3 regions of the Rahnella sp. P4_A8 genome follow, and region 2 is predicted to be linked to each of the others. Evidence: predicted binding sites of a transcription regulator. Region 2 holds the regulator's gene; each other region holds the start of a gene.

Region 1 (4,291 bases), on a different contig from region 2:
CACAAAACAGCCGGATACAAACCGGTGGCATCCGGCAGTGAAATGACCGGCGAAGGCCCGCGCAACAGTGATGCGCTGGCGTTACAGGCTTACAGCACCGTCGGGCTGCGTTATGACGAAGTGAACCCCTGCACCTTTATCGAACCGACTTCGCCACATGTCGTCAGCGAACTGGAAAAACGGCCGATTGATCCGCGGGTGCTATCAGACGGATTACGTCATCTCGAACCGCTGGCGGACTGGGTGGTGGTGGAAGGCGCAGGCGGCTGGTACACACCGCTGACGGCAGATTATACCTTTGCTGACTGGGTTATCGCCGAGCAGTTGCCGGTAGTGTTAGTGGTAGGCATGCGGCTGGGTTGCATTAATCACGCCGTGCTGACGGCGCAGGCCATCACACAAAGCGGGTTGCATCTGGCGGGCTGGATAGCTAACGACGTACAGGAAACGGGGAAGCATCATCAGGCATACATGGATACGCTCACGCGTATGCTGCCTGCGCCTTTGCTGGGCGAGATCCCGTACCTGAGTGCCGGAACTGACGTTAATTTGGGACAGTATCTTCATCTTAACCGTCTCACGGCATGAGACGTCAGACGGTCAGATAATTTTTGACTAATGTATCGTCAAGCTGCGCCAGTGTGCCTTGCGCGATGTTGCGTCCGCCGTCGACCAGGCAGAACCGGTCGGCAACGCTGCGGATGAACGGCAGTTTATGACCGACCAGCAACAATGTCAGGCCGAGATCACGGTTCAGGCGGTGAATGATATTGCCCATGTTTGCCGCCATCGATGCGCTGGTGTGCTCGGTCGGTTCATCCAGAATCAGTAATTCAGGTTCCTGAACCAGCGCACGACTGATTGCCAGTTGCTGCTGCTGGCTTTCATCGAGCTCACCGGCTTTGCGCGCCCCCATCTCCTTTAATGTCGGAAACAGGTCATACACCTCTTCCGGCACGCGACGGGTCTTATTCCGGCTGGCCATCATGGCGATTTGCAGGTTTTCATCGACGCTCATCTGCGAAAAAATCTGCCGTCCCTGTGGCACATAACCGATCCCCATTTGGGCGCGGCTTTCGACCGGCAAATTCAGCAGACTTTGCGGCTCTTCGTCACGCGACTGCCAGGAGATGGCGCCGCTTTTCACCGGAAGATGCCCCATGATGCAGTTCACCAGCGTGGTTTTTCCCACGCCATTTCGCCCGATCAGGCAGGTACATTGACCGCGGTACAGTTCGAGATTGATATCCCACAGAATATGTTTTTGCCCATAATACTGATTAACTGATTTTACACTTAACATCAGACCTCCCTCCCGCACGGAGCCTTCCGCTGAACTTCATTTTGACGGCCACTGTCATATTTCTGACATTTATGTTCCGCTGTTAATGCCCCAACGCAGAATTTAATTCCGTTTGTTGACGGCTAACCTGACAGCATCAATTACAGATAAATCCCCCTTAATCAGTGATAAATGGGGTTAAGGGGCATTTCCTTGTGCTAAAAATGATTTTTCCTGCCTGAAAGCAGGGAAATTCTCATTTTTTATGGCGGGGCGAAAAAAGCAGTTCCGGCTGTCGCAACCTCCACATGCAGAGACGTTGCAACTCTCAGGCCAAGTTTGTAAAAACGGCCAGGGAAAGAGAAGTTACAGGGGTGTTAACAGGCGCGCCGCTGATGATTTCGGATTATTCATTAGCATTTCTGAGGTTTTTGAGATTACCCCATAAGGAGTAGTCCAGGCTGAACTGCACTTTGCCAGTGCCGTCTTCACTGTTTTTGGTGCAAACACATGGACAAACGTGAGCAAAAAATTCTGGTGAGATGCACTTTTGGTTTTTGCAAGAAACATCAGCCCAGAAATTTAGGCAAAATAGGCATAAATAAGGAGATAAAAAAGATAAAAAATAACTAAAAAAGACCTTTCAGACTCACCGAAGGCAAAATTCAGTTTTTTACCAACTCCCGCAGCGCGGGGCGTGCTGGGACTTATCCACTATTCCTGTGGATAACCTTGTGCATGAGAGTGAGAAAAGTTGCTACAGACGAGTCAGCATGCGGGTTCCGCTTAGTTTGCCCGTATTCGCAGCTTTTTAATGATACTGTTTTTAATCAACGAGTTAGTTAAAAGCAATACAGCCGTAATTCGTTCGTCATAGTTGTGTCAATCTTCGTCAACCTGTGGTCAGAAAATGGAGGGAATGCGGATTTTGGGAAAAAATGTCATCTGATGGTGAGAATTCTCATTCGTCATATCCTAAAAAAGTGCAGCATCGACAGCACGTTAAAACGCCAACACTTTTTATCGATTGGAAGCTGGTTTTATATACAGTATTATAGCGAAGGTAAAATCAGGGCTGGCAAAAATCGCGAAGTCTTTCATACTATTTTTCCGCAAACTGTTCACCCGTTCAGCGCGCACGGCCCTATGCATTCCCATTTCAGTCAGGTAGCCCGTCATGAGTAAAGAGTTCAAACTGCATTCCGAATTTAAACCGTCAGGTGACCAGCCTGAGGCAATACGCCGTCTGGAAGAAGGGCTGGAGAACGGACTGGCGCACCAGACATTGCTCGGGGTAACCGGTTCAGGAAAAACCTTTACCGTGGCGAATGTGATTGCGGATCTGAACCGTCCGACGATGGTGCTTGCCCCCAACAAAACGCTGGCCGCACAGTTATACGGCGAGATGAAAGAGTTCTTCCCGGAAAACGCCGTCGAATATTTCGTCTCTTACTATGACTATTATCAGCCTGAGGCGTATGTTCCGAGTTCCGATACCTTTATCGAAAAAGACGCCTCGGTGAACGAACACATTGAGCAGATGCGTCTTTCTGCCACCAAAGCGCTGCTCGAACGGCGCGATGTCATTGTGGTGGCCTCTGTTTCAGCGATTTACGGTCTGGGCGACCCGGACTTATACCTGAAAATGATGCTTCACCTGACCAAAGGGATGATTATCGATCAGCGTTCGATCCTGCGTCGTCTGGCGGAACTGCAATATGCACGCAACGATCAGGCTTTCCAGCGCAGTACTTTCCGCGTGCGTGGCGAAGTGATTGATGTGTTCCCGGCTGAATCGGACGATCTGGCGCTGCGCATTGAGTTATTTGATCAGGAAGTTGAACGCCTTTCGCTGTTTGATCCGCTGACAGGCCAGGTGCAGCATGAAGTGCCGCGTTTCACCATCTACCCGAAAACGCACTACGTCACGCCACGCGAACGTATTGTGCAGGCGATGGAAGAAATTAAAGTCGAACTGGCGGATCGCCGCAAAGTGTTGCTGGCCAACAACAAATTGCTGGAAGAACAGCGCATCAGCCAGCGTACGCAGTTTGATCTCGAAATGATGAACGAGCTGGGTTATTGCTCCGGTATCGAAAACTACTCACGTTATCTGTCTGGCCGCGGGCCGGGCGAGCCGCCGCCGACGCTGTTTGATTATTTGCCGGCTGACGGCCTGCTGATTGTCGATGAATCGCACGTCACCATTCCGCAAATCGGCGGTATGTACAAAGGCGACCGCTCGCGTAAAGAAACGCTGGTGGAATACGGTTTCCGTCTGCCTTCGGCGCTGGATAACCGCCCGATGCGTTTTGAGGAATTCGAAGCCCTGGCGCCGCAAAGTATTTATGTCTCGGCCACGCCGGGCAAATACGAGCTGGAGAAATCCGGTGACGATGTGGTCGATCAGGTCGTGCGTCCGACCGGTTTGCTGGATCCGATCATCGAAGTGCGACCGGTAACCACGCAGGTTGATGACCTGCTGTCTGAAATCCGCAAGCGTGTGGCGATTAACGAGCGTGTGCTGGTCACCACGCTCACCAAGCGTATGGCCGAGGATCTGACTGAGTATCTGGAGGAACACGGCGAGAAGGTGCGTTACCTGCACTCTGATATCGATACCGTCGAGCGCGTCGAGATTATCCGCGATTTGCGTCTGGGGGAATTTGACGTGCTGGTCGGCATCAACTTACTGCGCGAAGGGCTGGACATGCCGGAAGTGTCGCTGGTGGCGATTCTCGATGCGGACAAGGAAGGCTTCCTGCGTTCTGAACGTTCGCTTATCCAGACCATCGGCCGTGCGGCGCGTAACCTCAACGGTAAAGCGATTCTGTACGGTGATAAAATTACCAATTCAATGGCCCGCGCCATTGAAGAAACCGAACGACGTCGCGCCAAACAGGAAGCGTACAACCTCGAAAACGGCATCACGCCGATGGGGCTGAACAAGAAGATCTCCGACATCCTGCAACTCGGTCAGCCGAAAACCAAAAAGAACAAAGACAAACG
Region 2 (4,291 bases):
CCGATGTAAATCGGTACCAGCGTAATCGGACGTGAACCGCCGCGCAGCATGGCCTGAATGGTCATGGCCAGCGTGCCCGTTTTCGGCTCCAGCAGACGCCCGGTTCGCGAACGCCCCCCTTCCACAAAGTATTCCACCGAATAACCGCGGCTGAACAGTTCGCCCAGATATTCACGGAAAACCGTCGAATAGAGCTTGTTGCCTTTAAAGGTTCGACGAATAAAGAACGCACCCAGACGGCGGAAAATCGGGCCAGCCGGCCAGAAATTCAGGTTGATACCGGCGGCAATATGCGGCGGTACCAGACCCTGATGATAGAGCACGTAAGACAGCAGCAGATAGTCCATGTGGCTGCGGTGGCAAGGCACATACACAATTTCCTGACCGTCCAGCGCTAACTGGCGTACACGCTCGGCATTATTAACGTTGATGCCTTTGTACAAACGGTTCCACGTCCAGCTCAGCACACGGTCAGAGAGGCGCACGGCTTCATAAGAGAAGTCAGCAGCAATCTCTTCCATCAGGGCGATGGCGTTTTGTTGGGCTTTTTCGTGGGAAATTTTCTTGCTGCGGGCTTCGTCTTCAATCGCTTTCTCAATGGCTTTTGAGGCCAGCAATTTATTGAACAAATCCTGACGTGCCGGAAGACGCGGACCAACCGCAGCCAGACGCTGACGGGAGAAATGCATCCGCGCCACACGTGCCAGTTTTTGAGCAATCGTCTTATCTGTGCCGTGTTCCGTCGCCATATAACGCAGGGAAACGGTATTGGAGAAACGGACGAAACTGTCCCGCCCCAGCCACAGCACAGCGAAAAATTTCTGGATACCGTTCAGCACGCGCAGATGCGGCGTGTCGTCCTGACCTTCACGGCCCGGTGCACGACCAAACATTACCGACACCGGCAACATCTGAATGTCTAAATCCGGATTATTGCGGTGCAAATCAAGGTAGTCGTGGAACAGCTTTACGGACTCCTGCTTCGGCGTGTAATAAGAGAATACGCGCGGGCCTTCGGCTATAAAGACATGGCTTGGTAGCAGGGTTCCGTCAATTTCCAGCGGAATAAGAGGATCAGGCAGATTCTGCGCCAGACATTGCGCACGCAACGTCAGCAAATCGGCTTTGGAATTATAAGGTAATACGTACAAAATCGGCCGCGTCGGGTCTAAATGCAACTCGGTAACCGGATCTGAAGGTATGACCTTGCTCTTTACCAGCAATGAGAGTGGTAAATTCAATAATGTGTAATAAAGTCTACGCCAACCTGACATAAAAACGTGAAGCCTCTTGTTAGCAATTTCGCCGCAAGGATACCAGAAAGATCCGTGGAGATCTGTGGTCATATAAAAGCTAAAATGCTGCAAACACTCTAAGGATCAGTACCCGAAATGGCGAACCAAGTCACCGGATTTACCCGAATTTATAAAGCGGCCGGCTATTCCTGGAAAGGATTCAAAGCGGCATGGCAAAACGAAGCGGCATTTCGCCAGGAGGCCAGCGTCGCTATCCCGTTAATTTTGCTATCTTTCTTGCTTGATGTCAGCACCATTGAACGTATCCTGCTGGTGGGATCCGTCGTGCTGGTCTGTGTCACGGAGTTGCTCAACAGCGCGGTGGAATGTGCAATAGACCGCATCGGGCCTGAGTTTCATGTGCTTTCCGGTCGCGCAAAAGATATCGGCTCTGCTGCCGTACTTCTGACCATCATATTGGCGATTTTTGTCTGGGTCAGCATCTTTTGGTCGCGATGGTTCTGATTTGGAATCTGCATTCCAGGAATCAACGTTATGCCCTGTTTTTATTCAATCTTAGGTTTTCATTGACCGTTTAGCTGTATATACTCACAGCAAGACTGTATAAACAACCAGGGGGCGGAATGAAAGCTTTAACGACCAGACAACAAGAGGTCTACGACCTTATTCGCGATCATATCTCCACCACCGGTATGCCACCAACCCGCGCAGAGATTGCATCACGTCTGGGGTTCCGTTCTCCCAATGCGGCGGAAGAGCATCTTAAAGCGCTGGCGCGTAAAGGTGTTATTGAGATTGTTTCCGGTGCATCACGCGGCATTCGTCTGCTGATGGAAGAAGAAGAAGGTTTACCGCTGATTGGCCGCGTTGCCGCCGGTGAACCGCTGCTGGCGCAGCAACATATCGAAGGGCACTATCAGATCGATCCGGCAATGTTTAAGCCGAGCGCCGATTTCCTGCTGCGTGTCAGCGGTATGTCGATGCGTGATATTGGTATCCTTGACGGCGATCTGCTGGCCGTGCATAAAACGCAAGACGTGCGTAATGGTCAGGTTGTGGTGGCCCGTATTGATGATGAGGTCACCGTGAAACGCCTGAAAAAACAAGGCAGTGTGGTGCAGTTATTGCCTGAGAACAGCGAGTTTCAGCCGATCGTGGTGGATTTGCGCGAGCAGAATTTCAGCATTGAAGGCTTAGCCGTAGGTGTTATCCGCAACGGCGACTGGATCTGACCTTCGTACTTCGAGCTATCTCTGCGTTGGCTGCCTTCGCGAACCCCGGTCACATACTTGTGTATGCTCCCGGCGTTCGCTTAGTTGCCGCCTTGATATAACGCGAATTACTCGGTCAGATATGACTAAGTCAGAAATTGCTGTGTCAGATAGACAAGACTAAAACTAATTGAATATGGATGGCGGCCGCCTCTGGCATCCATGTGAATTCAAAGAGAAATGCGTTTCTCTCATCATCGCCCCTTTCGGGGCGATGTCATTTACAGGCATAACCTGAACCTCCGGCATGAGATTCTCTATGCAACATCATTCCCTGCGACACACACTCAAAAACACCTTTTTAAGCCCTGCCGATAAAGCGCTCTGGATGCTGGCATTGCCGATGATTTTTTCCAATATCACGGTGCCGCTCCTCGGCCTGGTGGATACCGCAGTGATCGGTCATCTCGACAGCCCGGATTATCTCGGCGGCGTGGCTGTGGGTTCGATGATCACCACTTTCCTTTTTATGCTCTTACTGTTTCTGCGGATGAGTACCACCGGCATGACCGCTCAGGCGCTGGGCGCGAAAGATAATCAGCTTCTGGCGCGTGCTTTTGTACAACCCTTCCTTCTGGCTGTACTGGCGGGCGTCATTATTGTGGTATTCCGTCATCCGCTGATGGAGCTGGCGTTTCACATTGTCGGCGGCAGCCAGCCCGTGCTTGAACAGGCGAGGCTGTTTATCGAAATCCGCTGGTTCAGCGCCCCGGCTTCATTGGCGAATCTGGTGATCCTCGGGTGGTTGCTCGGCATTCAGTACGTTCGCGGGCCGGTGATTTTGCTGATTGCCGGGAATTTGCTGAATATCATTCTGGATCTGTGGCTGGTGATCGGGCTGGGCTGGAACGTGCGTGGCGCAGCCATGGCGACGGCAAGCTCCGAGTATTTCACGCTACTCATCGGGCTGTATTTCGTCTGGCGGGTGATGAAACGACGCGGTATCACCGGCGCAGAAATCACCTCCGCGTGGCGTGGTAATTTGCGCCGTCTTCTCGGGCTTAACCGCGACATCATGCTGCGCTCATTACTGTTGCAGCTTTGCTTTGCATCGCTGACCGTTCTGGGCGCGCGGCTGGGCAGCCACATTGTGGCGGTCAACGCCGTGTTGATGAACCTGCTGACATTTACCGCGTTTGCACTTGACGGTTTTGCTTATGCTATCGAAGCGCATTCCGGTGAGGCATTCGGTGCCCGCAACCGCGAAAAACTGCTGAATGTCTGGCATGCCGCGTGTCGTCAGGCCGGGCTGGTTGCGCTGTTTTTTGCTCTGATTTACGCGCTGGCGGGTGGGGCGATCATTGATGCGCTGACATCATTACCGGAATTGCGTGAGCTGGCGGACCGATATCTTGGCTGGCAAATTATACTGCCGCTGGTGGCTGTCTGGTGCTATTTGCTTGATGGCATGTTTATCGGCGCAACGCGTGGGCGGGATATGCGAAACAGCATGCTGGTGGCGGCGCTGGGGTACGGGCTGACATTGTTCACTTTACCGCTGCTGGGCAATCATGCGTTGTGGCTGGCGCTGACGGTATTCCTCGGGTTACGCGGGATTTCACTGGGCTGGATATGGCGTCGTTACTGGCGGCATGACACATGGTTTTCGTCTCCGTCGCACTGATTTTTCAGCTATTTTCAAAGAAATAAGCGCAGCTTTGTCGTTATTTCATGCTTTAGATTAATCCTAATAGTGGTTTTTATCCCTGTTTAAGGAGGATTAATCGAGATTCTCTACTAACCTTTAAAGTGTTAAGGACGAGC
Region 3 (4,291 bases), on a different contig from region 2:
CGCTGAATAAATTCATCAGCGATCCGGCAAATATTGAGTCTATTCAACGTGCAGCGGTGCTGCTGGCCGATTCATTCAAAGCGGGTGGGAAAGTGATTTCCTGTGGTAACGGGGGTTCACACTGCGATGCCATGCATTTCGCCGAAGAACTGACAGGCCGCTATCGTGAAAACCGTCCGGGCTATCCGGCAATTGCGATTTCTGACGTCAGCCACATCTCTTGCGTCGGCAACGATTTCGGTTACGAATACATCTTTTCCCGTTATCTGGAAGCCGTAGGCCAGAAGGGCGACGTGCTGCTGGGCATTTCCACTTCCGGTAATTCCGGTAACGTGATCAAAGCCATCGAAGCCGCACGCGCTAAAGGCATGAAAGTTATCACCCTGACCGGTAAAGATGGCGGGAAAATGGACGGTTCAGCCGATGTGGAAATCCGCGTTCCGCACTTTGGTTTCGCTGACCGCGTGCAGGAAATCCACATCAAAGTCATTCATATTTTGATTCTTCTGATCGAAAAAGAGATGGCAAAGGCATAAGCCTTTTGCCGTAAAGGAGGCTGGTGATGTGCGAATTGCTCGGGATGAGCGCTAACGTTCCTACTGATATTTGTTTCAGTTTCAGTGGATTAGTGCAGCGTGGTGGCGGGACCGGCCCGCATAAAGACGGCTGGGGCATCACCTTTTATGAAGGGAATGGCTGTCGTACTTTTAAAGATCCGACGCCAAGCTTTAATTCGCCCATTGCCCGCCTTGTTCAGGAATATCCGATCAAATCCTGCGCGGTGATTTCTCATATCCGTCAGGCAAACCGTGGTGAAGTCGCGCTGGAAAATACTCATCCGTTTACCCGCGAACTGTGGGGACGCAACTGGACTTATGCGCACAACGGTCAGCTTCGTGGTTATCGTCAGCTCGATACCGGTACGCTGCGTCCGGTGGGCCAGACCGACAGCGAATACGCCTTCTGCTGGTTACTGCACAAACTCACCCAACGCTATCCGCGCCGCCCTGCAAGCTGGCCGCCGGTGTTTCGCTATATTGCGTCGCTGGCTGATGAATTACGGCAGAAAGGGGTGTTTAACATGTTGCTGTCGGATGGCAATTTCGTGATGGCCTATTGCTCGACGAATTTGCACTGGATCACGCGGCGTGCGCCTTTCGGCAAGGCAACGTTGTTGGATCAGGATGTGGAAATTGATTTTCAGCAGCAGACGACACCGGATGATGTCGTCACCGTGATTGCCACGCAACCGCTGACGGCGAACGAAACCTGGAACAAAATTGCTCCAGGTGAATTCGCATTATTTCATCGGGGCGAACGCCAGCTGTGAAGGCAGCGGGGTGTTGGACAACGGTTGTAGCACTTCATATCTACCGTCAGTGACCACGACATTTGGTGGCTGATGGTGTTTCTCAAAGTACGCATATCCCGGCTGTAACTGGTTCCAGAAACTGTAATAGCTGGAGTTTTTATGCGCCTTCATGTTGGCATCGGTCATCCTGAACGGGTAAATGCTAATTTTTAAATTGCGTTGCCCGAACTGGAATGCCGCCTGTACGTAGGTGAATATTTCGTCCATATAGCCGTCGGTCATGGCGTAGCAACCAATAGACTTACAGTTACCGTGGATCATCAGATACTTACCTGAATAACCCTGCGAGATATCATAAGCATTGGGGAAACCGATGTTGATGGCGCGATAAAAGCGGCTGTCGGGTTTCAGGTGGTGAATATCCACGTTGTAGAAACCTTCCGGGCTTTTGAAATCGCCTTCGCGACGTTTATTTCCCAAACCGCCGGAAAAATCGCAGATGCCATAACTGCCGATCAGACGAAATTCGCCGTCGAGCTGAGCATACAATTCGAGTTTACGTTCCTGTTTGAAGATCTGGATATAAACAGGTGCACCCAATAATTGTTTTTTTAGTGCCGCGTTGACCGGGACAGCATCGCTGGCCACGGCGTAATTTGCTGTAAATAAAGGCAAACTGAGGAGCATCGCAAGAAACAGCGCGATTCTGATCATTCTAAGTCCTGCTCGGTAATAATTTTGATTATTTTGTCTACAGCTCAACTGCCTGTAAGACCGCCACTGATTTTCTTCTTATGTACTGTCTGTCGGAAACGCTGTCATATTAATACTGATTAAATTTTTAGCAATCACCAAATAATGAATAATGACTTTAGGAATAGGAAAATTATTACGTTGCCATTAATGGTGATTAATTAAGTCAAACTAACCCTCATTTTCTATGTTGGACATCCCTGCATTCAACTGTATACTTATACAGTTATTGAGGGGGAGGGTTATGCGTAAAATCATTCATGTGGATATGGACTGCTTTTTCGCTGCGGTCGAAATGCGCGATGATCCTTCCCTGCGCGACATTCCTATTGCCATTGGCGGCAGTCGTGACCGCCGTGGTGTTATCAGCACCGCTAATTATCCTGCCCGCAAATTCGGCGTGCACAGCGCGATGCCCACCGGCATGGCACTGAAACTTTGCCCGCACCTGAAAGTGATCCCCGGCCGAATGGAGGCCTATAAAGAAGCGTCAAACCATATCCGCGAAATCTTTGCGCGTTATACGCCATTGATCGAACCGCTGTCACTCGATGAAGCTTATCTGGATGTTTCCCACGCGACGCAATGCAACGGCTCTGCAACGCTTATCGCTGCTGAAATCCGTCAGGCCATTTTCGATGAGATCAATCTGACGGCATCTGCGGGTATCGCGCCGATCAAATTTCTGGCAAAAATCGCCTCGGATCTGAACAAGCCCAACGGTCAGTTTGTGATCACGCCGGAAAAAGTCGGGGCGTTTTTACAGGATCTTCCGCTGAGTAAAATCCCCGGCGTCGGTAAAGTCACCGCTCAGCGTTTGCAGGAGCAGGGGCTGATCACCTGCGGCGATGTGCAGCGTTACGATCTGGCGAAACTGCTTAAACGCTTTGGCAAATTTGGCCGTGTGCTGTGGGAACGCTGTCAGGGTATCGATGAACGTGAAATTTCCCCCGAGCGGTTACGTAAATCGGTCGGCGTTGAACGCACACTGGCAGAAGATATCCACAGCTGGGAAGAATGCGTGTCGCTGATCGAACGTTTGTATCCTGAACTGCAAACACGTTTAAGCCGTGTCAGCCCGGATCTGCGCATCGCGAGGCAGGGCGTAAAACTCAAATTCCATGATTTCCAGCAGACCACGCAGGAACACGTCTGGCCGGTGCTGAATAAAGAAGATCTGCTGAAGGTCGCGCATGAAGCCTGGGAACAGAGGCGTGGCGGAAGGGGAGTCAGGCTGGTGGGATTGCATGTGACGTTGCAGGATCCGCAGATCGAGCGGCAGCTTCTGCTTCCCTGGGAATAATCCCCGTCATCCTTCAAACTGTCTCTGCGTTGGCTGCCTTCGCAAACCCCGGTCACATACTTGTGTATGCTCCCGGGGATTTACTCAGTTGCCGCCTTGATACAGCCCGAATGATTTAGGGGACCGATCGAGTATTAACCGCGTTCAGGAATCGCTTTCAGCAGGGCCGTCAGCAGTTTCCAGTACAGCTCGACGCTGGCGATTTCCACCTGCTCATCCGGCGAGTGTGGCCCGGTGATGGTTGGCCCGATGGAAACCATGTCCATGTCCGGGTACGGTTTTTTGAACAGACCGCATTCCAGACCGGCGTGGATCACCATGATGTTCGGAGTTTTATTGAACAGCGTCTGGTAAGTTTCACGCACCAGCGTCATCACTGGTGACTTCGGCTCAGGTTTCCAGCCAGGATAGCTGCCTTTTGCCAGACTTTTCGCGCCAGCCAGTTCACTCAGTGAATTGAGCATGCTGACCACATATTCTTTACCGCTGTCGATAAGCGAGCGGATCAGGCTGTTGATCGCCACTTCGTCATCTTTCATGGTGACAACACCGACGTTCAGCGAGGTTTCTACCACGCCTTTCACGTCATCACTCATGCGGATCACGCCGTTTGGCGTCGCGTTCAGCAGGGCAAGGAATTTACCCTGAGTTTCTGCGGTCAGCGCTTTCGCGTTGCTTTCAGCCGATTCCACCACGAAGGCAATTTTCTTCTCTACCGCTGACAGTTCGAACTGAATCGTTGCCAGGAATTCTTGTGCTGCCGCTTTCAGCGCGTCTGCTTTATCAGCAGCAACAGCAAGGGTGACAATCGCTTCACGCGGGATAGCGTTACGCAGTGTGCCGCCGGTGAAGTCGAGCAGGCGCAGACCAAGAGTATCAGCGTTGTCTGCCAGGAAACGTGCCAGCAGTTTGCTGGCGTTGCC

What was found. Region 2 encodes LexA, which represses DNA repair genes until DNA is damaged. Its sites were predicted from a motif close to TNCTGTATGTACATACAGNA; they were not measured.
Region 1: uvrB (excinuclease ABC subunit UvrB) is a predicted target of LexA. The motif match lies at 2,315-2,334, and genes of this name have one in related genera.
Region 3: dinB (DNA polymerase IV) is a predicted target of LexA. The motif match lies at 2,274-2,293, and genes of this name have one in related genera.

What each region holds. Positions count from the first base shown of each region.
Region 1 covers NZ_JBFUHK010000009.1:106,306-110,596, reverse strand. Annotated here, with positions in the region: gene bioD (dethiobiotin synthase) at 1-588, shown strand, start outside; gene AC1DUO_RS07545 (ABC transporter ATP-binding protein) at 593-1,303, opposite strand; gene uvrB (excinuclease ABC subunit UvrB) at 2,460-4,291, shown strand, end outside.
Region 2 covers NZ_JBFUHK010000008.1:23,872-28,162, forward strand. Annotated here, with positions in the region: gene plsB (glycerol-3-phosphate 1-O-acyltransferase PlsB) at 1-1,274, opposite strand, end outside; gene AC1DUO_RS06410 (diacylglycerol kinase) at 1,392-1,760, shown strand; gene lexA (transcriptional repressor LexA) at 1,880-2,488, shown strand; gene dinF (MATE family efflux transporter DinF) at 2,787-4,151, shown strand.
Region 3 covers NZ_JBFUHK010000003.1:129,826-134,116, reverse strand. Annotated here, with positions in the region: gene lpcA (D-sedoheptulose 7-phosphate isomerase) at 1-536, shown strand, start outside; gene AC1DUO_RS03020 (class II glutamine amidotransferase) at 563-1,330, shown strand; gene dpaA (peptidoglycan meso-diaminopimelic acid protein amidase) at 1,301-2,026, opposite strand; gene dinB (DNA polymerase IV) at 2,310-3,368, shown strand; gene pepD (beta-Ala-His dipeptidase) at 3,503-4,291, opposite strand, start outside.